3 regions of the Mediterraneibacter faecis genome follow, and region 3 is predicted to be linked to each of the others. Evidence: predicted binding sites of a transcription regulator. Region 3 holds the regulator's gene; each other region holds the start of a gene.

Region 1 (7,786 bases), 410 kb from region 3:
ACACCATGAACAATCGCCTGTTTCTCAAATGTAGGATAATCCACCTGTGCACTTCCATCTGCCTTATCTGAGATTGCACGAATGATCACACATGGAACATGATTCAAATATGCACCGTGAGCAATTGCTGCTCCTTCCATCTCAGCACATTTCGCACCAAAATTATTAACAATACGTTCTTTTACTTCTTTTTCAGAAATAAACTGGTCTCCGCTTGCAACTCTTCCTGTAAATGTACGAATATCTGAATTCGCCTTTTTATTTGCTTCCACTGCTTTTCTCACAAGTTCTTTATCTGCCGGAAATGCAAATACATCCATACGCGGCACCTGTCCGACAGGATCTCCCAATGCACTGACATCCATATCATGCTCTACTGCATCTGTAGATACAACAATATCTCCGATATTGATCTCTGCATCCAGAGAACCGGCTACACCTGTATTGATCAGCTGATCCACCTGATAAAAGTCTATAAGGATCTGTGTACAGATTCCAGCGTTCACTTTACCGATTCCGCTCTGTACAACAACTGCTTCTTTTCCATAAAGCTGACCTTTATAAAATTTCATGGATGCCTTTTCCTGCATCTCGCATTCTGTCATATCCTCGATCAGCTCACGGACTTCTTCTTCCATCGCTCCGATAATTCCTACCATAGCTTCTTAATCTCCTATCTTTTATATTCCCTTTTCTTAATTGCTTTATTTTCTTCATTAAGCTGTTACATTATTTTATCAATCTCCTCTATGATACACTCAAATGATTTTCAAAGTCAAGAAAAAAGGCCATCCTGTCAGAATTGCTATCTATATCGCTACTGTCTGCACTACCTGTGCCCGGCAATATAAATATCTTTCTGACCAGATGACCTTTCTTAATTATCTGTTATAATGAAACAGCCTTAGATCTTATTATTTGTAGTTAACGATCTTTCCGAAGTCAGCCTTAAGGGAAGCTCCACCTACAAGACCTCCATCGATGTCAGCCTGTGCAAACAGTTCTGGAGCTGTAGCTGCGTTTACAGATCCGCCGTACTGGATACGGATTGCTTCTGCTGTAGCTTCATCATATACTTCAGCAATGCATGCACGGATTCCTGCACAAACTTCTTCAGCCTGCTCTGTTGTAGCTGTCTTACCTGTTCCGATCGCCCAGATTGGCTCATAAGCGATAACTGCTGTCTTAGCCTGGTCTGCTGTAACACCCTGGAATCCAACCTTAACCTGCTGACGGATGAAGTCCATTGTCACGCCCTGCTCTCTCTGCTGAAGAGTCTCTCCGCAGCACATGATTGGTGTAATACCATGCTCAAATGCTTTCAGGATTTTCTTATTTACATCTTCGTTTGTCTCACCGAAGTACTCTCTTCTCTCAGAATGTCCGAGAACTACATATTTAACACCTGCATCTACAAGCATATTCGGGGAAATCTCACCTGTGTAAGCTCCACTCTCCTCGAAGTACATGTTCTCAGCTCCTACCTGGATGTTTGTTCCTTTTGCAGCCTCTACAACTGGTACGATATCGATAGCAGGTACGCAGAATACGACATCTACGTCTTCGTTAGCTACGAGTGGTTTTAACTCTTCTACAAGTGCAACTGCCTCGCTTGGAGTTTTGTTCATTTTCCAGTTTCCTGCAATAATTTTCTTTCTTGCCATTGTTCTTATCTCCTTGAATTTTATATTCAGAACCCGTGTAAAATGTAACAACACGGGTTTCTTCTGATCTGTAATTACAGATTCTTATTATTTATCGTTAGCTGCCGCTACTCCCGGAAGTTCTTTTCCTTCGAGGAATTCAAGAGAAGCTCCACCACCTGTAGAGATATGTGTCATCTTGTCACCATATCCAAGCTGGTTAACAGCTGCTGCAGAATCTCCACCACCGATGATTGTTACAGCATCTGTGTTGGCAAGTGCTTCTGCGACTGCCTTTGTTCCATCAGCGAATTTTGGCATCTCGAAGCATCCCATTGGTCCGTTCCATACAACTGTCTTCGCAGATTTAACAGCATCAGCGAACATCTCAGCTGTCTTAGGTCCGATATCAAGACCCATCCATCCGTCCGGGATCTCGTTCTGAGCTACAACTTTTGTATTTGCATCGTTAGAGAAAGCATCTGCTGCAACAGCATCTACTGGAAGAAGAAGTTTAACACCTTTCTCCTCTGCTTTCTTAACCATGTCAAGTGCATACTGTAAGTAATCTTCCTCAAGAAGGGAATTTCCTACATTACCGCCCTGAGCTTTTGTAAATGTATAGCACATTCCGCCACCAATGATCAGTGTGTCAACTTTGTCAAGAAGGTTGTTGATTACGGAAATCTTACTGGATACTTTAGATCCTCCAAGGATTGCAACGAATGGTCTTTCCGGATTCTCTACTGCGTTTCCAAGGAAATCGATTTCTTTCTGCATAAGATATCCAACAACTGCTGTGTCAACAAACTGTGTAACACCTACGTTAGAGCAGTGTGCTCTATGAGCTGTTCCGAATGCATCGTTTACAAATACATCGCAAAGAGAAGCAAGGTCTTTGCTGAATGCTTCACCATTCTTTGTCTCTTCTGCTCTGTAACGTGTATTTTCAAGAAGGATAACATCTCCATCTTTCATAGCTTCAACAGCTGCTTTTGCGTTCGGTCCTACAACTTCCGGATCAGCTGCAAATTTTACTTCCTGTCCAAGGAGCTCGGAAAGTCTTACTGCTACCGGTGCAAGTGAAAGTTCCGGTTTCGGCTCTCCCTTCGGTTTTCCAAGATGGGAGCAAAGAATTACTTTGCCACCATCAGCGATCAGCTTCTTGATTGTAGGAAGAGCTGCCACGATACGGTTCTCATCTGTGATCTTTCCATCCTGAAGCGGTACGTTGAAGTCACATCTTACAAGAACTCTTTTTCCTTTTACATTGATATCATCTACGGATTTTTTATTAAGTGCTGCCATTTTTCATAGCCTCCTGTATTTCTATTTCCTGTCACTTTCACGTGCAGAATCTGTTCTGCACAAAGAAAATGGGGTCCGGTCCTACAATAAGACCGGACCCCATTGTGAGTCAATAATTCAGATAAATCTCTGAGATTCTAATTCCTCAAAAAGAATTAAGCCTCAAGAAGTTTTCCAAAGTATTTGATTGTTCTTACCATCTGGCTTGTGTAAGAGTTCTCGTTGTCATACCATGAAACAACCTGAACCTCTGTTGTACCATCGCCAACTGGAAGAGCCATTGTCTGAGTAGCATCAAACAGTGAACCATATCTCATTCCTACGATATCGCTGGATACGATCTGATCTGTGTTGTATCCAAAGGACTCGTTGGAAGCAGCCTTCATAGCCTCGTTGATCTGATCAACTGTAACTTCTCCGTCAACTACTGCTGTAAGGATTGTTGTAGAACCTGTTGGTGTAGGAACACGCTGAGCAGATCCGATAAGTTTTCCGTTCAGTTCTGGGATAACAAGACCGATTGCTTTAGCAGCACCTGTGCTGTTTGGTACGATGTTAACTGCAGCTGCACGAGATCTTCTAAGATCACCTTTTCTCTGCGGTCCATCAAGTGTCATCTGATCTCCTGTGTAAGCGTGGATTGTACACATGATACCGGACTTGATTGCTGCAAGGTCGTTAAGAGCTTTTGCCATCGGAGCCAGGCAGTTTGTTGTACAAGAAGCTGCAGAGATGATGTTCTCATCTTTTGAAAGTGTCTCGTGGTTTACATTGTAAACGATTGTCGGAAGGTCATTTCCAGCTGGAGCAGAAATAACTACTTTCTTAGCACCTGCATCGATGTGAGCCTGAGCTTTTGCTTTGGATGTGTAGAATCCTGTACACTCCAGAACAACGTCAACACCGATTTCTCCCCAAGGAAGCTCAGCTGCGTTAGCTTTTGCGTAGATCTTGATCTCTTTTCCGTCAACTGTGATGGAATCCTCTCCTGCCTCTACTGTATCTGCAAGAGCGTATGTTCCCTGAGTTGAGTCATATTTTAATAAGTGAGCAAGCATCTTAGGAGATGTAAGGTCGTTGATTGCTACTACCTCATATCCTTCTGCTCCGAACATCTGTCTGAAAGCAAGACGTCCGATACGTCCAAAACCATTAATCGCTACTTTTACTGCCATGATTAATTCCTCCTAAAAAGTTTAAAAAATTTATGACTGTATCTCCAGCCATGGCGATGAATTTAACAAAGCGATAATTGTTAAATATTCATCAACTAGATTCATTGTACTAAAACAGAAACAAAAATTCAACCCTTAAATCCATATAATTCGATTTTTATGGAACAATTCTCTTAAATATCGGTTTCCGCCCCTTAAATTCTGCATAATAACTAAAACCACAGCTTATAAGTATCTCGCCAGCCTTGTCAAAGTCAAAAGCGACATGTTCCGGACGGTGTGCATCTGCACCAATTGTGACAATTTCACCACCGAGTTCTCTATATCTTCTGATCACATCCGGATGTGGGTTCGGAAATACAAGCCCATACTTCATCCCGGCCATATTCATCTCAAGTCCTTTTCCCTGTGCAATCAGAATTTTCAGAATTTCGTCGATCTCTTCCGCATACTTTTTATAGGAATATTCCTCCGCCTGATGCGTTCCATAACGGACAACGTAGTCCAGATGTCCCAGGCTGTCAAAAGAATTTACCTTTTTCAAATTCTCTATCGTCACCTGAAAAGCTTCCTGATAAGCTTCCTCATCACTTCGACCTTCAAAAAAAGTTCTATAATACGGATCCTGTCCATGAATCAGATGCACTGATCCTATCACAAAATCAAATGGATATTTCTCTGTCAGATTCCGGTAATATTCCCCCAGATGCGGCTGAAGTCCGATCTCTACACCGATTCGGACTTCCAGTTTCTTCTGATATTCTTCTTTTAACTGTGTCAACCTCTGAAAATAGTTTCCCAGATCAAACAGAAATGCTCCTGCCGGAAAATCCGGAGTCTGCGGGAAATCTTTATCCAGATGATCTGTAATACAGACTGCTTCCATTCCCCTTTCTATTGCTGCATCAAGCATAGAATGTACGGATGCATCACTATCCTCAGAAAACCTTGTATGCATGTGGGCATCACATCTTATCATAATATTGTGCCGCCTCCTAATACATATTCTCCATCATACAGAACAACTGCCTGTCCCGGTGTTACTGCACGGATTGGTTCATCGAATATACAGGTAATCTCATCTTCTCCTGTCTTCTCCACGGTACACCAGGCTCCTTTGTGGTTATAACGAATCTTTGCAAACACACGCTTCGGTTCTGTAAGATCTTCCACGCTCATAAAATTCAACTCATTGGCACGCAGTGTATGCGTCAATGATTCTTCATACGTTCCGATTACAACTTCATCTGTCTCCGGACGTATCTCCAGTACAAATGCAGGATACCCTAATGCAAGCCCAAGTCCTTTACGCTGTCCTACTGTATAATGAATGATTCCTTTGTGTTTTCCAAGGATCTTCCCATCCGGTGTCACGAAATTTCCCTGACGAATCGGAGCATCTGCGTTTTCTTCAATAAAAGATGCATAGTCTCCATCCGGAACAAAACAGATATCCTGACTATCCGGTTTATTTGCCACCTGCAGTCCGATTTTTTCTGCCATCTCACGGATCTGATCTTTTGAATAATTTCCAACCGGCATCAATGTATGTTCCAGCTGTTCCTGTGTCAGATTATAAAGTGCATAAGTCTGGTCTTTCGCAAGCGTTGCAGATCTGCGGATTGCATATCTTCCGTTCGGGAGCTTATCAATCCTTGCATAATGTCCTGTTGCAATATAATCTGCTCCAATTGAAAGACTTCTCTGCAAAAGAGCTTCCCATTTCACATAGCGGTTACAGGCAATACATGGATTAGGTGTTCTTCCGTTCAGGTATTCTTTTGTAAAGTAATCAATTACATTTTTCTGGAATTCCTGTTTAAAATTCATCACATAATACGGAATACCAATAGACGATGCAACACGTCTTGCATCGTCTACCGCACTGAGCCCACAACAGCCGCCGTTTTCTTCTTGAACTTCATTTTCCTCATCCTGCCAAATCTGCATTGTCACACCGATCACATCATAGCCTTGTTCTTTTAAAAGCCAGGCTGCCACAGAGGAGTCAACTCCTCCGGACATACCTACAACAACTTTGCCTTTGCTCATTAATATTCCTCTTCCTCTGCTTCTTCACCTTCGTGAATATCTGACTTTGGTTTCTTCAGGCCTTCAATCTTAATCCCATGTTTCTCTGCATAATCCCAGAGTGCTGCATGGATTGCCTCTTCTGCAAGCAGAGAGCAGTGAACTTTTACCGGTGGAAGTCCGTCAAGAGCTTCCATAACGGCTTTGTTTGTTACTTCCATTGCTTCCTGAATGCTTTTCCCTTTAACCATCTCTGTTGCCATACTGGAAGTTGCAACAGCTGCTCCACATCCGAATGTTTTGAATTTCACATCGCGGATGATCTGGTTGTCATCAATGTCAAGATAGATTCTCATGATATCTCCACATTTTGCATTTCCAACTGTTCCTACACCGCTGGCGTTCTCAATCTCTCCTACATTTCTTGGATGCTGAAAATGATCCATTACCTTTTCTGTATACATTATATAATTCCTCCATTTTGTTTATCTTTTTATTCAAAAATTAGTTTGTATTTTTCTTTTAAGTCATTCTGGCTTATGCATTCTTCTGCTGCTTTTTTATAAAATCTTCGTAGAGTGGAGACATACTGCGCAGATGTGCAACAATCTCTTTAAGCTGATCTACTGTATAGTCGATATCTTCTTTTGTTATATCAGCTCCAAGTGTCATACGAAGGGAACCATGTGCGATCTCATGCGGCAGTCCGATTGCAAGAAGGACATGGGATGGATCCAGAGAGCCTGATGTACAAGCTGAACCACTGGATGCACAGATTCCTTTCATATCCAGCATGATCAGGAGGGATTCACCCTCTACAAACTGGAAGCTGAAGTTAATGTTATTCGGAAGACGTTTCACACGGTCTCCGTTCAGTCTGCAATATGGAATCTCTTTCTCAATTCTGGAGATTGCATAATCGCGGAGTTCTGTCTCCTGTTTCATTCTCTGATCCATAGAAGCCATTGCAAGTTCAACTGCTTTTCCAAGTCCAACGATTCCAGGTACATTCTCTGTTCCTGCACGGCGCTTTCTCTCCTGTGCTCCACCATGGACGAAGGAGCGGATCTTCACACCTTTTCTGATATAAAGGAAACCGATTCCCTTTGGTCCGTTCAGTTTATGTCCACTGGAACTGAGCATATCAATATTCATCTCATCTACATTGATCGGTACCTGACCAAACGCCTGGACAGCATCTGTATGGAAAAGTACTCCATGTTTGTGTGCAATCTCTCCGATTTCTTTGATTGGCTGAATACTTCCGATCTCATTGTTTGCAAACATTACGCTGACCAGAATTGTATCCGGACGGATCGCTGCTTCAACAGCTTCCGGACTGACAATACCATTCTCATCTACATCCAGATAAGTCACTTCATATCCTCTCTTCTGGAGATATTCTCCTGTATGAAGGATTGCATGATGTTCAATCTTTGTTGTAATGATATGTTTTCCCTTTGATTCATAAGCCTCAGCTGTAGCTTTCAGCGCCCAGTTATCAGATTCAGAACCACCAGCTGTGAAATAAATCTCCTCTGTCTTCGCACCAAGTGCTTTTGCTATGATTTCTCTCTGTTTTGTGATCACTTCTTTATTCGCAGCCGCAAAACCATAAACACTGGATGG
Region 2 (7,786 bases), 890 kb from region 3:
TTCATAAAACAGCTATAAAATGCTTGCATTTTTAAGACTGTTTTTGAAATTTTATTTGGCGGATACGCCACACCGACGAAATGCGTAGCATTTTGGAGGTTGGCTCTGAACATTTACAATAATTATGATTTGAAAGGATTGCGCAGGCATTTATGCAGGGCAATCCTAACTAATCTGAATAAGTTGATTAGATACAGTTTTGTACCCCCTCAACATATATTAAGCCCATAAGGAGGGTCTGTGTAGTGTTTGATTTTAATAAACCGAATATTGAAATTACAGATGTTTCAGATGACAAGAAATACGGAAGATTTGTCGTAGAACCGCTGGAGAGAGGATACGGAACTACGCTTGGTAACGCGCTGAGAAGAATTATGCTTTCTTCCCTGCCGGGAGCAGCAATCAGTTCTGTGAAAATCGACGGTGTACTGCACGAGTTCAGTTCCATCCCGGGTGTTAAAGAAGATGTGACAGAGATCATCATGAACTTGAAATCTCTGGCTATCAAGAACACATCTGAGTCTGATGAAGTGAAGACAGCTTATATCGAGTTCGAAGGAGAAGGCGTTGTAACAGGTGCTGATATCCAGTGTGACTCTGATATTGAGATTGTAAACCCGGAGCAGGTAATTGCTACATTAAGCGGTGGCAAAGACAGCAAGCTTTATATGGAACTTACAATCACAAAAGGAAGAGGATATGTAAGCTCAGATAAGAATAAGACAGAAGATATGCCAATCGGTGTTCTTCCAATCGATTCTATCTACACACCGATCGATCGTGTTAACCTGACAGTTCAGGATACACGTGTAGGTCAGGTTACAGATTATGACAAACTGACACTTGATGTCTGGACAAAAGGTACAATGGCTCCTGATGAGGCTGTCAGCCTTGCAGCAAAAGTGTTAAGTGAGCATCTGAAACTCTTCATCGACCTGTCAGAGGTAGCTCAGCAGGCAGAAGTTATGATTGAGAAAGAGGATGACGAGAAAGAAAAAGTTCTTGAGATGAGCATTGATGAACTTGAGCTTTCTGTTCGTTCTTACAATTGTCTGAAGAGAGCCGGAATCAACACAGTTGAAGAGCTCACAAACAAGACTCCGGAAGACATGATGAAGGTTCGTAACCTTGGTCGTAAGTCTCTCGAAGAAGTTCTTGCAAAACTGAAAGAACTCAATCTGGAACTGAACCACGGAGAAGAATAATATTCTATATCCGTACTATGATAAATTATCAGGACACTCATGTCCTGCACAGGCTGTGATTACAGTTTCGTGAATTGCAGCCCGCTGAAGATTGAATATCCTGGTGGTAAGCCCGAAGAGCACAGCAGGAGCATTTGATTAGTAAGCCCGAAGATGCATAACCAAATGTTAATTAATGGAGGAAATTTGAAATGGCAAAGTATAGAAAACTTGGCAGAACAGCAAGCCAGAGAAAAGCTTTACTTAGAAACCAGGTAACAGCACTTCTTAACAACGGAAAGATCGTTACAACAGAAGCTAAGGCAAAAGAGATTCGTAAGCAGGCAGAAAGCCTGATCGCTCTTGCTGTAAAAGAGAAAGATAACTTCGAAGAAGTTACAGTAATGGCTAAAGTAGCACGTAAAGATGCTGATGGCAAACGTGTGAAAGAAGTTGTTGACGGTAAGAAAGTTACTGTTTATGACGAAGTTGAGAAGACAATCAAAAAAGATAAGCCAAGCAGACTGCACGCTAGACGTCAGATGCTGAAAGTTCTCTTCCCTGTTAAAGAAGGCGAGAAGAGAAACATGAAAGATGTTGACATGGTTGCAAAACTCTTTGATGAGATCGCTCCAAAATATGCTGATCGTAACGGTGGTTACACAAGAATCGTAAAGATTGGTCAGCGTAAAGGTGACGCAGCTATGGAAGTTCTGATCGAGCTTGTTTAATTTGATAATATAGCTGATTTTTGACTCTCATATAGGACAGAAATGTCCTGTATGGGAGTTTTTTGCATATTACTAAAGTGTTTTTCATAGTTAAAATTGTCAAGTAAAAATTTGCTTTTGTGAAAACTGCACAAATGATGTTAAAAAAATAACGTTAAAACTTTAACAACTGGTACATTGACAATTAATTAACGAACTAGTATACTAATACCTGTAATCGGGAAACATAAAAACAACCCGATCGGATAAAACTTGCAGGTTACGAAAACAGTGACTATAAAAATGATTTATTCAAGTACAGGAGGAATACTCAGATGGCAAAGAAAGAGGCGGCAAAAACTGTAGAGACAAAGACAGTAAACACCGGATTCATTGATAACGTTGAAGCTCTTGAAGCAAAAATGAAAGAGATGCGCGAGGCACAGAAAATCTTCGCTACATTTACACAGGAGCAGGTTGACAAAATCTTCTATGAAGCAGCTATGGCAGCAAACAAGCAGCGTATCCCGCTTGCAAGACTTGCAGTAGAAGAGACTCAGAGAGGTATTCTCGAGGATAAGGTTATCAAAAACCATTACGCAGCAGAGTATATTTACAACGCATACAAAGATACAAAGACATGTGGTGTTGTAGAAGAAGATAAGGCATTTGGAATCAAAAAGATCGCAGAGCCAATCGGACTTGTTGCGGCAGTTATCCCTACAACAAACCCGACATCAACAGCAATTTTTAAAACACTGATCTGCTTAAAGACAAGAAATGCAATCATCATCAGCCCACATCCGGCTGCTAAAGCATCTACAATCGCAGCAGCTAAAGTTGTTCTTGATGCAGCAGTGAAAGCAGGAGCTCCGGAAGGAATCATCGGTTGGATCGATGCTCCATCACTGGAACTTACAAACACAGTAATGAGAGATGCAGATATCATCCTTGCAACAGGTGGTCCTGGAATGGTTAAAGCAGCTTACTCTTCAGGAAAGCCGGCACTCGGAGTTGGAGCTGGTAACACACCGGTTATCATCGACGATACAGCAGATGTAAGAATGGCAGTTAACTCAATCATCCACTCTAAGACATTTGATAATGGTATGATCTGTGCTTCTGAGCAGTCTGTAACAGTACTTGAAAGCGTATATGAGGAAGTTAAGAAAGAATTCCAGTACAGAGGATGCTACTTCCTGAAACCAGGTGAGGAGCTTGACAAAGTTCGTAAGACAATCATCATCAACGGTGCACTGAACAGCAAGATCCCAGGAAAATCAGCTTATGAAATCGCTCAGATGGCAGGCGTTGATGTACCGAAGAATACAAAGATCCTGATCGGAGAAGTTGAATCTGTAGATATTTCAGAAGAATTTGCACATGAGAAATTATCACCGGTACTTGGTATGTACAAAGCTAAAACATTTGATGAGGCTCTTGAGAAAGCAGCTCAGCTTGTAGCAGACGGTGGATATGGACATACATCTTCACTCTACGTACATCCGGCAGAGACAGAGAAGATTGCAAAACATGCAGCAGCAATGAAGACTTGCCGTGTACTGATCAACACACCTTCTTCTCACGGTGGAATCGGAGACCTTTATAACTTCAAGATGGCTCCGTCCCTTACACTTGGATGTGGATCATGGGGTGGAAACTCTGTATCAGAGAACGTAGGAGTAAAACATCTGCTTAACATCAAGACAGTTGCAGAGAGGAGAGAAAATATGCTGTGGTTCAGAACACCTGAGAAAGTTTACTTCAAGAAAGGTTCTATGCCGGTTGCACTGGATGAGCTTGGAACAGTAATGCATAAGAAGAAAGCATTTATCGTAACAGACTCCTTCCTTTACAAGAACGGATATGTAAAACCGATTGAAGATAAATTAGATGAAATGGGAATCCAGCATACATGCTTCTTCGAAGTAGCACCAGACCCGACACTTCAGTGTGCACGCAAGGGTGTTGACCAGATGAGACAGTTCGAGCCAGATACAATCATCGCTCTTGGTGGTGGATCTGCAATGGACGCAGGTAAGATCATGTGGATCATGTATGAGCATCCGGAAGCAAACTTCGAAGATATGGCTATGGACTTCATGGACATCCGTAAGAGAGTATTTACATTCCCTAAGATGGGAGAGAAAGCTTACTTCATAGCTATCCCAACATCTTCAGGAACAGGTTCTGAGGTAACACCATTCGCAATCATCACAGACGCTGACACAGGTGTTAAATGGCCAATCGCTGACTACGCTCTGCTTCCAAACATGGCAATCGTAGACGTAGACAACATGATGACACAGCCGAAGGGACTGACAAGTGCTTCAGGTATCGACGTTATGACACATGCAATCGAGGCATATGTATCTATCATGGCAACAGATTACACAGATGGTCTTGCTATGAAGGCTGTTAAGCTTGTATTCGAGAACCTTCCATCTGCATACGAGAACGGAGCAAACGATCCGAAGGCTCGTGAAGAGATGGCAAACGCTTCCTGTATGGCTGGTATGGCATTCGCAAATGCATTCCTTGGTGTTAACCACTCCATGGCTCATAAGCTTGGTGCTTTCCACCACCTGCCGCACGGTGTTGCTAACGCAGTAATCCTTACAGAGGTTATGAGATACAATGCAGCAGAAGTTCCGACAAAGATGGGAACATTCTCACAGTATCAGTACCCACATGCACTTGCAAGATACGCAGAACTCGGACGCTTCGCAGGATGCACAGGTAAAGATGATAAAGAAGTATTTGAGAACTTCATCGCTAAACTTGAAGAACTCAAAGAGAAGATCGGAATCAAGAAGACAATCAAAGATTACGGCATTGATGAGAAGTACTTCCTTGACACACTTGATGAAATGTCAGAGCAGGCATTCAACGATCAGTGTACAGGAGCTAACCCAAGATACCCACTCATCCAGGAGATCAAAGATCTGTACCTGAAATGCTACTACGGAAAATAAATCGCATTGCATAAGCAGGCATATGACCGTTAGAATCTAAAATATACGAAGAGAGACAGAATGATGTTGAAAAGCATTGTTCTGTCTCTTTTTTACGTGAGCAACGAGCTAAAGCTTATGATTGTTAATAAATAGACAATATATAAGAGACAAAAAATCTTGTTAAAAACTGCACAAACTTGCTCTAAAGGGGTTTTATTTCTAAAAATTGTGAGATATAATGACATCATCAAAACAAAGTAAGAGCCGTAAGGCAAAAGGAACAGCCCCGCAGAGCTGAGATAAAACAAGAGCAGACAAGAAGGAGCGTTCAAGATATAAGGAGGTCTATATTATGAAGTTAGAAGAAAAAAATCTCATCGTGAAACGTGCTTACAAATCAGTCTATAAATGTGATGATTGTATCGTGAAAGTTTTTAATGAAGGACATCCGAAGTCAGATGTATTTAATGAGGCTCTGAATACTGCAAGAGTGGAAGAGACAGGTCTGGACATTCCGAAGGTAAAAGAAGTAACTCAGATTGATGGAAAGTGGGCAATTGCTATTGAGTACAAAGCAGGTAAGACACTTGAGGACATGATGGAATCTGATATGAAGAATCTGGAAAAATATATGGAAGACTTTGTTGATCTCCAGTTACAGGTTCAGAGTAAGAAATCACCGCTTCTGAAAGGAATGAAAGATAAATTAGCTCGTCAGATCAATGGATTGAAAGATCTTGATGCGACTACACGTTATGAACTTCTGACAAGACTTGAGAGTATGCCAAAGCATAATAAAGTATGTCACGGAGACTTTAATCCGAGTAATGTGATCGTAGGAAAGAATGGAAAGATGACTGTAGTTGACTGGGCTCATGCAACACAGGGAAATGCAAGTGCAGATGCAGCAATGACATATTTGCTTTTCGCACTGAAAGATCAGAAAGTAGCAGATCTCTATCTGAAATTGTTCTGCAAGAAGAGTGATACAGCAATGCAGTATGTACAGCAGTGGCTTCCGATTGTGGCAGCAGCACAGTTATCTAAAGAAAATGAACTTGAAAAAGATTTTCTGATGAGATGGATTGATGTTGTTGATTATCAGTAGAAAATAGAGTTGTTTCTAAAAAAGAAGCGCTGGAAGATGAAAATGAAATCTTCCGGCGCTTCTTAATCTTCTTTTTATTATTTTACCAACTTGTAAAGAAAACGTTATCGCCAATTACAACACCGGTTCTGCTTGTCGATGGTGCGTACAGGAAGTAATAACAGTCGGCTACGGCAGCAAGACGAGCTCCGTTGATCGCATCCTGTGCAACCTGGATAGAAAGACTTCGTGGACCTTGCTTTAATACACGGTCTAAGGAACCTGTCCATACAGGAGCAAACTGTCCTTGGGCATAGATGACATCATGAATAGAATTCGGAAAGCGACTGCTATATACACGATTCATAATGACTGTAGCAACTGCAAGCATAGAGTCGTAATCATAGTGGGCCTCACATTGCAGGATTGCTGCAAGAAGTGTAAGGTCATCAGACGCAATGGCAGATCCGGAACTATTGGAGCCACCAGAAGAACTTGAACTTCCGGAGGATGAGGAACCTGAATTGCCGGAGTTCCCAGAGGAACTGGAAGTATTCGCTTTGTTCGCACTGGCAGCAGCCTCAGCTTTTGCGGCTGCTTCGGCTTTCGCAGCGGCTTCCGCCTGTTTCCTGGCTTCTTCTGCCTGACGAGCTGCCTCTTCTTCTTTGGCTTTCTGCAGTTTTGCATTTACCTCATTCAAATTAGTAGAAGTTGCAGCAGCTTTTGCCTGTAATTGTGTCTGCTGTGTCTGCAATTGATTCTGTAAATCTTTCATGGAAGCCTGCTGTGCTTCCAGGTCTGCTTTCTGATCGGCAATCTGCTGGTGAACATCTTTCAGATTGTTCAGAGCTTTGCGGTCGTAGTTACTTAAATTTTCAATAAAATCAGCTTTGTTTAGAAAATCTGACATATTTTCTGCTGAGAAAAGCATCTCAAGCATTGTAGCACTTCCGTGCTCATACATATATTTGATACGGCTTTTCATATCTTCATACTGCTGATCTTCGTTTTTCTGCGCTTTCTCAAGATCATCCTGTGTTTTGTCTATATCACTGTTGAGGAGCTCAACCTGCATCTCAGTATCAGATATCTTCTCACTCAGGGTGAGGATATCCTGGTTGATGCCTTTTAACTCGTTCTCAAGGGCAGAGGTCTGGTTTTGCAGATTGTCTATCGTGTCTGTAGCATAGACTGGAAGTGCAGAAAATACAATTGCAAGGGAACAAATGAGCGCGGTGCCCGTATGTAACTTGCTTTTTTTGTAAAATGCCATAATCTCAATATCCTTTCTTTAAATGACATTGCATAGTTGTTGAAAACCTATTATACTATAAAACAGAGAATTAATCAAATTGGCACGAAATATTTTATGATTGTTTTACGAAATGATTAAAAAGATATTGCTTTTTGTAACAATTGACGGATAGAAAATACAGAAGATAAGGAAAAAAGTATGGAAAAAAAGGAAATTAAGATTGTTGGATTAGATCTCGATGGAACACTTCTTACAGATAAGAAGGAACTTCTTCCTTATACGAAGAATGTGATCGGAGAGGCATTGCAGCATGGTACAGTTGTTCTTGTTGCAACCGGAAGACCATGGACAGGAGTTCCGGAAGAATTACGTGAGCTTCCGGGGATGGATTATGCACTGACTGCGAATGGGGCAAGGATTATCGAGACGAGAACCGGAAAGGTACTGGAAGAACATCTGTTATCCAAAGAAGCAGCAAAAAAAGCAATTGCAATCGGAAGAAAATATGACACTCTGTTGGAAGTTTATTTTGATGGGCAGGGATATGCTCAGAAAGATGAGATCGCGCAGGTGAGAAAGTATCATAAGAATCC
Region 3 (7,786 bases):
AATGACTCTGGGGTTGCAATTGCAGAAGCTGTTGCCGGAAGTGTAGAGAAATTCGCAGATCTGATGAACCAAAAAGCGTGGACGATCGGCTGTTATTCTACTTATTTTATCACACCAAATGGATTAGATGCAGCAGATTCAAATGGAATCCATCACACTACAGCAGAAGATCTTGCAAGGATCATGCGTTATTGTATTATGAATTCTAAGAAACAGGAAGAATTTCTTACGATCACGCGTACCGAAACCTATCAGTTTCAAGATGTTGAAGGAAAACGGTCGTTCAGCTGTTATAATCATAATGCATTCTTAAATATGATGGACGGCGCTCTTTCCGGAAAAACAGGATTTACTTCAGATGCCGGATATTGTTATGTCGGTGCGTTGCGTAGAGATAAGCGGACATTTATTGTTGCACTCCTTGCCTGCGGATGGCCAAATAATAAGAGTTATAAATGGTCCGATATGAGAACTCTTATGACTTATGCTTTAGATCATTATCAATATAAGACATTTGAAATGGAATTACCTGTCCGACAGATATTTATTAATAATGGGATAAAAGCACATTCAGATATGATAGCTTATCCCGGTAAAAACGGAACCAAGATTTCTCTTACTGCAAATCTGACACCTGTTTCTTTCCTATTGAAAGAAGATGAAACGATTTCTGTTGACTATGAGATTCCTGATCAGTTGGATGCTCCTGTAAGGAAAGGAATGCAAGTCGGCAGGATTCGCTGCACGTTAAATGACAAATTGATCCGTGAATATCCCGTCTATACAACACAGAATGCAGAAAAGAGAACCTTCAAAAAATGTGTAGAATATATTTTCCACCTGTTTTCTATACAAAATTCGTACCAAAAAGCAGGAAATATTAAAAAAGATCAAGCGAGGTGATTAAAATAGTCACTACAATCTAAGACTTTCCTGTGCTAATATAAACGAGTGTTAAAAAACAACAACTAAATTGATTAAATATAAGAGAGGTACACATTATGGAAAACTGGAGGAAATACGAAAAGACTTACTTTATGCCACCTGAGCCATGTTATGACTGGGTAAAGAAAGATTCAATTGACAAAGCACCAATCTGGTGCAGTGTTGACTTGAGAGATGGTAACCAGGCACTTATCGAGCCGATGAGTCTGGATGAAAAGTTGGAATTCTTCCAGCTGCTTGTGGATGTAGGATTCAAGATGATCGAAGTCGGATTCCCAGCTGCGTCTGAGACGGAATATCAGTTTTTAAGAACATTGATCGAGCAGAACATGATTCCGGATGACGTTACGATCCAGGTTCTGACACAGGCAAGAGAGCATATTATCAGAAAAACATTTGACGCTGTCAAAGGTGCTCCACATGCTATTATCCATGTATACAATTCAACATCTGTTGCACAGAGAGAACAGGTATTTAAGAAAGATAAAGAGCAGGTAAAACAGATTGCAATTGACGGTGCAAAACTTTTGAAAGAGTTAGCAGAAGAAACAGATGGAAACTTTACGTTCCAGTACAGCCCGGAAAGTTTTCAGGGAACAGAAGTTGACTATGCCTTAGAAGTCTGCAATGCAGTTCTTGAGATCTGGCAGCCAACAGCTGACAACAAAGCAATTATCAACCTGCCTACAACAGTGGAAAATGCTATGCCTCATGTATTCGCAAGTCAGGTAGAGTATTTTAACAAGCATCTGCGCGACAGAGAGAATGTAATTCTTTCTCTGCACCCGCACAATGACAGAGGATCAGGAGTTTCAGATGCTGAGCTCGGAATCCTTGCCGGTGCTGATAAAATCGAAGGAACATTGTTCGGAAACGGAGAGAGAACAGGTAACGTAGATATTATTACACTTGCAATGAATATGTTTTCTCAGGGTGTGAATCCGGGACTTGATTTCTCTAATATGAGTGACATTTGTGAAATCTATGAACGCGTAACAAGAATGAAAGTTTCTCCGCGCCAGCCATATGCAGGAGATCTTGTATTTACAGCATTCTCCGGTTCACATCAGGATGCGATTGCGAAAGGTATGACCTGGAGAGAGGAGCATGACTGTCAGACATGGACTGTTCCATATCTCCCGATCGATCCACAGGATGTTGGCAGAAGATACGATTCCGATGTAATTCGTATTAACAGCCAGTCAGGAAAGGGTGGCGTAAACTATATCCTGAAGCAGAGCTTTGGAATCAGCTTACCGGAAAAGATGAGAGAAGAAGTCGGATATCTTATAAAAGATGTTTCCGACAAGGCTCACGAAGAACTTACACCAGACAATGTATATCATATCTTTGAAGACCATTACATCAATGCGAAACCAATTTTCAGTGTTGATGAATGCCACTTTAAACAAGAAGATGGAATTGTCGCAGAAGCAACGATTCACCACAATGGAAGCAACCGCAAGATCACAGGTGTTGGAAACGGACGTCTGGATGCTGTCAGCAATGCAATCAAGCATTATTTTGATATCGAGTTTGAACTTGCATTTTACGAGGAGCATTCTTTGACAAAAGGATCTTCTTCCAGAGCTGTTGCTTATGTCGGTGTTATTTCCAACAAGAAGCGTTACTGGGGTGTCGGAGTTGATGCCGATATTATCAAAGCATCTATTGAAGCACTCGTTGTTGCAGTGAATAAATTGGATAGCGTACAGAGATCCCAGACATGCAAGGATGAAAGATTATTAGATATTACAAATTATATTTACGCAAATTATAAAGAAGTTACATTGGACGATCTTGCTGAGAAGTTCTTCCTTTCAAAACCATATTTGTCAAAATACATTAAAGAAAAATCAGGAATGACATTTGGGGATATTCTGAAAGAAATCCGTATGAAAAAGGCAAGAGCAATGCTTAAGAGCAGCAGTGCAACTGTAGAAAGTATTGCAGAATCTGTGGGATATCAGAATGTAGAGCATTTTAACAGAACATTTAAAAAACTGTATAATATCACACCGGTACAGTATAGAAACAAACCTTGATCCCAATTCGAGTTTGACTAAATTTAAAAATGTAATCTTAAAACAAATCGCCTGACAGTTACCATAAGTAGTAGCTGTCAGGCGATTACTGTTATGCAGATTCATTATTCTGCTAATTCTTCCCACAATGCATACAATTCTTCTAATCTTGCTTCATTTGCAGCACGTTCTGTTGAAAGTTTCTGGCACTCAATAGAGTTCGAATAAACTTCCTCTTTCGTCAGTTCCTCGTCAATCTCTGTGTTGCGATCTTCAAGTTTTGCGATTTCTTCTTCTGTTTTCTTCAACTCATTTTTACGTTTACGTTCACGTGCCTGCTGTTCCTTCTGTTCCTGCCAGCTTAATTTTGAATCCGAAGCAGGAGTGGATGCAGCAGAATCACCTGAATTGGATACATTTTCTGCATTTGTTTCATTTCCAGAAGCATAAGCAAGTGTCAGTGCTTCTTTTTTCTCCAGATAATAATCGTAGTTTCCGATGTAATTAACAAATGTCTGATTCACCAGTTCAAGGATCCGGGAGGCGGTCTGATTGATAAAATAACGGTCATGGGATACATAAAGTATCGTTCCGCTGTAGTTATTTAATGCTTCTTCCAGAATTTCTTTGGAAGTAATATCCAGATGGTTGGTTGGCTCATCAAGGATTAGAAAATTTGCTTCCGAAAGCATAAGTTTGGCAAGTGATACGCGGCCTTTTTCTCCACCGCTTAATGTATGAATTTCTTTGAACACTTCATCTCCGGTAAACTGGAATGCAGCGAGTGTATTTCTGATCTGTGTATTGGTAAGATCAGGATAGTCATCAGAAATCTCATCAAAAATGGTCTTATCATCATGAAGTACGTGATGTTCCTGGTCGTAATAACCAATCGTCACTTTGGATCCAAGTGTGAATTCACCCTGATCCGCTGCAATTACCTGATTAATAATCTTTAAAAGTGTTGTCTTTCCGGTTCCATTATCACCAATCACAGCGACATGTTCGCCACGTTTGATTTCAAAACTGATATCATGGAAGAGAACCTGACTGTCAAATTGCTTTGAGAGATGTTCCACTGTAAGAACATCATTTCCGCTGATCTGCGATGGTTCCAGCGTAAAATGCATTTCTTTCGTACTGTCAACCGGTTTGTCCAATGGCGTAATCCTGTCAAGCATTTTCTCACGACTCTCTGCACGTTTGATTGATTTTTCACGATTGAAAGACTTTAATTTTTCAATAACTGCCTGCTGATGTTTGATCTCACGCTGCTGATTCATGTATTCTTTCAGCTGTGCATCTCGGATCTGCTGTTTTTTCATTGCATAATCTTTATAATTTCCAAGGTACATGCGAACCTGTGCATTATCAATCTCAACAACTTTTGTAACAACACGATTCAGGAAATAACGGTCATGAGAGACGATAAATACAGCTCCGGAATAATTGATCAGATATGTTTCCAGCCAGGCAATGGAATTCAGATCCAAGTGGTTTGTCGGCTCGTCAAGCAGGAGGATATCCGGACTTGTAAGAAGTAATTTCCCGAGAGAAACACGGGTCTTCTGACCTCCTGAAAGTGTATCTGTCTGTTTATTAAAATCATCTTCCGTAAACCCAAGTCCCTTTAATACACCTGTAATCTCGCTTTCGCAGGCATAACCGTTTCTTGCATCAAATTCGGACTGTAGACGGTTGTAGGTCTCCAGGCGGTTCTGCAATTCCTCGCCTTCCAAATGCTTCAGTTCATGTTCGATGGAACGAATCTGAGCTTCCATTGCAAAAATATCCGCTTTTGCACTTTTCACTTCCTCATAAATGGTATTTCCGGATTTTAAATCCTGACGCTGCGCAAGATAACCGAGTGTCTTTCCTTTCGCGAGAATAACATCTCCACCATCAAGAGGTTCTTCTCCGATGATCATCTTAAGGATTGTTGATTTTCCGGCGCCGTTCACACCGACAAGAGCAGCTTTCTCACGATCTTCGATATGAAAGGAGCCGTCTCGTACAATTTCGTGTTCCCCAAACGCTTTTTCTATATTGTGACATGCGAGTATCATATGTTTTCACCTCGTTTTTTGACTTCTAACATTATCATTATATAGAAAAATGTCGAAAATACAAGGAAAATATATGGATTTTAAGGGTTTTTGCAAAACAAAAGTTTGACAGAACTTTAACTCTTTTATATAATAAAGAGTAGTTTAAGAGTGGAGGGCTAAAAATTGGAACAGAGAAAGATATCACGTGCAGTCATTTCCAGACTTCCGAGATACTACAGATATCTAGGAGATCTGCTGGAGGCTGGCGTAGAGAGAATTTCATCCAGTGACCTGAGTAAGAAGATGCATGTAACGGCTTCACAGATACGTCAGGATTTGAATAATTTCGGTGGTTTCGGCCAACAGGGATACGGATACAATGTGAAATATCTTTATACAGAGATTGGCAAGATTTTGGGATTGGATAGAAGTCATAATTTTATTATCATTGGTGCCGGTAATTTAGGACAGGCACTGGCAAACTATGCTTCTTTCGAAAGAAGCGGATTTATTCTGAAAAGTCTTTTCGATGTGAATCCTCGACTGGAAGGCGTAACGATCAGAGGGATTCCTGTGCGTATGGTTGATGAACTAGAAGATTTTCTTAAGAATAATGACATTGAAATTGCTGCACTGACACTTCCAAAATCGAAAGCAATTGAAGTTGCTGATATTCTGGTAGATAACGGTGTGAAGGGAATCTGGAATTTTGCACATACGGACCTTTCCCTTCCAAAGGATGTGGTCGTTGAGAATGTACATTTATCTGACACACTGATGAAGTTATCTTACAACCTTTGTCAGCAGGATAAAGAATAGAATCTGGCAGGCTGCAAGGATGCTGCGGGACCAACCGACGAAAGGAGGTTCCGCAGCATCTGTTCATGTTAAAGGAATGTAACGGAATGTAAAGTGATAGAAAGGTCAGGCGATAAGCATGAGATATCTTCCAAATGGGAAGCAGATGAGTGAAGCTGATGCACACACAATTCATAAAATTGGGATTCCATCCCTTGTACTTATGGAACGTGCAGCACTTCAGATTGTCGAGACAATGCATAAGAAAAATATTTCCACAGAAAAAAGTCTGATTGTTTGTGGAAGCGGCAACAATGGTGGAGACGGATTTGCAGTAGCAAGGCTCTTAACCGAACAGGGAAAGCATGCAGATGTACTATTTGCAGGGAGAGAAGCTTCTTTAAGTGAAGAATGTCGATGTCAGAAACAGATTGTCGAAAATATGGGGATTTCTGTATTCACAGAATTCCCGGATGAAGAATATACTGTAATAATTGATGCTGTATTTGGTGTTGGACTCTGCCGTGAAATCACAGGACATTATAAAGATGTGATCGACTGGATGAATCTTCAGGATGCAGAAAAAGTTGCTGTTGATATTCCATCCGGAATCTGTGCTGCAACAGGAAAGATTCTTGGGACAGCATTTCGAGCCGACCTTACAGTATGTATGGCATGTGTAAAATTAGGTTGTGAGCTTTTCCCTGGCAAGTCGTATGCAGGAGAGAGCATTCCGGTTGCGATTGGAATTGATCCGAAATATTTTTCGAATCACCTGGATGTTTGTTATACCTTTGACAAAAATGATCTTGGAAAACTTCTTCCTTCGAGAATGATGAATTCGCACAAGGGAAGTTATGGAAAAGTTCTTATGATCACCGGAAGTCCCGGGATGGCTGGTGCTGCATTTTTTTCTGCCTGTGCTGCCTATACAGTTGGTGCCGGTCTAGTACAGATTTATACAGCAAGTGAAAACCGTCTGGCACTGCAGGAACTTCTTCCGGAGGCAATCATATCCTGCTATGATTCTTATGATGACAGTCAACTGTCTCATCTTCTTGACTGGGCTGATGTGGTTTGTATTGGCTGTGGACTTGGAATGGGACAGATTTCCGAAAAGATATTGAAAAATGTATTGAAAAAGGTATCTTGTCCATGTGTCATAGATGCCGATGGACTTAATTTACTGAGCAGGAATATAGAGTTATTAAATCAATGTTGTGCACCTGTGATTTTAACTCCACATATGAAAGAAATGTCAAGGCTGACCGGATGGAGTATTGATACGATCATGGAAGATCGCTTCCAGGCACTTGATCAGATCATAAAACAATCCGGACCGGATACAAAATCATCCATAATCTGTGTGTTAAAAGACAGTCGTACTGTTGTCGCACAGACAAATCGGCAGAAATTTGTAAATCTCGCTGGTAATAACTCTATGGCAAAAGGTGGTTCCGGAGACGTTCTTGCCGGAACGATTGCAGGACTTCTTGCACAGCATATGGCACCATTCGAAGCCGCTGCTGTGGGAGTTTTCCTACATGCCTGTGGTGGAGATGAAGCGAAAAAGAGCAAAGGAAGTTACAGCGTATTAGCCAGAGACCTGATTCAGGGTATGGCCGATGCAATGAAAAATGCAAAGGAGTGCAGATAAATTATGAAACAGTATAACAGAGTATGTGCCAGGATCAATCTGGACGCAATTGCATATAATATGGAACAGATGAAAAATCGCATTGGTCAGGAGGGACGTTTAATAGCTGTTATCAAGACGGATGCATACGGACACGGAGCAGTTCCTCTTGCGGAAATGTTTGAGGAAACGTCTTATATCTGGGGTTACGCTGTAGCATGCATGGGAGAAGCAAGAACTTTAAGAGCACATGGAATCAAGAAACCAATCTTGATTCTTGGCTGTGTTTTTCCTGATGAGTATGAAGAAATGGTTGAAAAAGAAATCCGTGCAGC

What was found. The regulator Rex, encoded in region 3, represses fermentation and respiration genes when NADH is low (regulators of the CRP and FNR family bind a similar motif). The targets are predictions, from matches to a motif close to ATTGTTAANTANTTAACAAT.
Region 1: the regulator Rex is predicted to act here: its motif matches at 4,203-4,222, upstream of gap (type I glyceraldehyde-3-phosphate dehydrogenase).
Region 2: the regulator Rex is predicted to act here: its motif matches at 2,092-2,111, upstream of adhE (bifunctional acetaldehyde-CoA/alcohol dehydrogenase).

Annotation. Positions count from the first base shown of each region.
Region 1 covers NZ_AP043803.1:1,330,592-1,338,377, reverse strand. Annotated here, with positions in the region: gene ACZ47Z_RS06195 (5'-methylthioadenosine/adenosylhomocysteine nucleosidase) at 1-659, opposite strand, end outside; gene tpiA (triose-phosphate isomerase) at 915-1,664, opposite strand; gene ACZ47Z_RS06185 (phosphoglycerate kinase) at 1,752-2,951, opposite strand; gene gap (type I glyceraldehyde-3-phosphate dehydrogenase) at 3,107-4,126, opposite strand; gene ACZ47Z_RS06175 (histidinol-phosphatase HisJ family protein) at 4,284-5,105, opposite strand; gene mnmA (tRNA 2-thiouridine(34) synthase MnmA) at 5,102-6,178, opposite strand; gene nifU (Fe-S cluster assembly scaffold protein NifU) at 6,178-6,621, opposite strand; gene nifS (cysteine desulfurase NifS) at 6,695-7,786, opposite strand, start outside.
Region 2 covers NZ_AP043803.1:2,631,086-2,638,871, reverse strand. Annotated here, with positions in the region: gene ACZ47Z_RS12580 (DNA-directed RNA polymerase subunit alpha) at 246-1,205, shown strand; gene ACZ47Z_RS12575 (bL17 family ribosomal protein) at 1,397-1,915, shown strand; gene adhE (bifunctional acetaldehyde-CoA/alcohol dehydrogenase) at 2,230-4,869, shown strand; gene ACZ47Z_RS12565 (aminoglycoside phosphotransferase family protein) at 5,204-5,959, shown strand; gene ACZ47Z_RS12560 (cell wall hydrolase) at 6,042-7,211, opposite strand; gene ACZ47Z_RS12555 (Cof-type HAD-IIB family hydrolase) at 7,392-7,786, shown strand, end outside.
Region 3 covers NZ_AP043803.1:1,736,263-1,744,048, reverse strand. Annotated here, with positions in the region: gene ACZ47Z_RS08225 (D-alanyl-D-alanine carboxypeptidase family protein) at 1-903, shown strand, start outside; gene ACZ47Z_RS08220 (2-isopropylmalate synthase) at 1,002-2,990, shown strand; gene ACZ47Z_RS08215 (ABC-F family ATP-binding cassette domain-containing protein) at 3,095-5,035, opposite strand; gene ACZ47Z_RS08210 (redox-sensing transcriptional repressor Rex) at 5,201-5,836, shown strand; gene ACZ47Z_RS08205 (bifunctional ADP-dependent NAD(P)H-hydrate dehydratase/NAD(P)H-hydrate epimerase) at 5,955-7,472, shown strand; gene alr (alanine racemase) at 7,476-7,786, shown strand, end outside.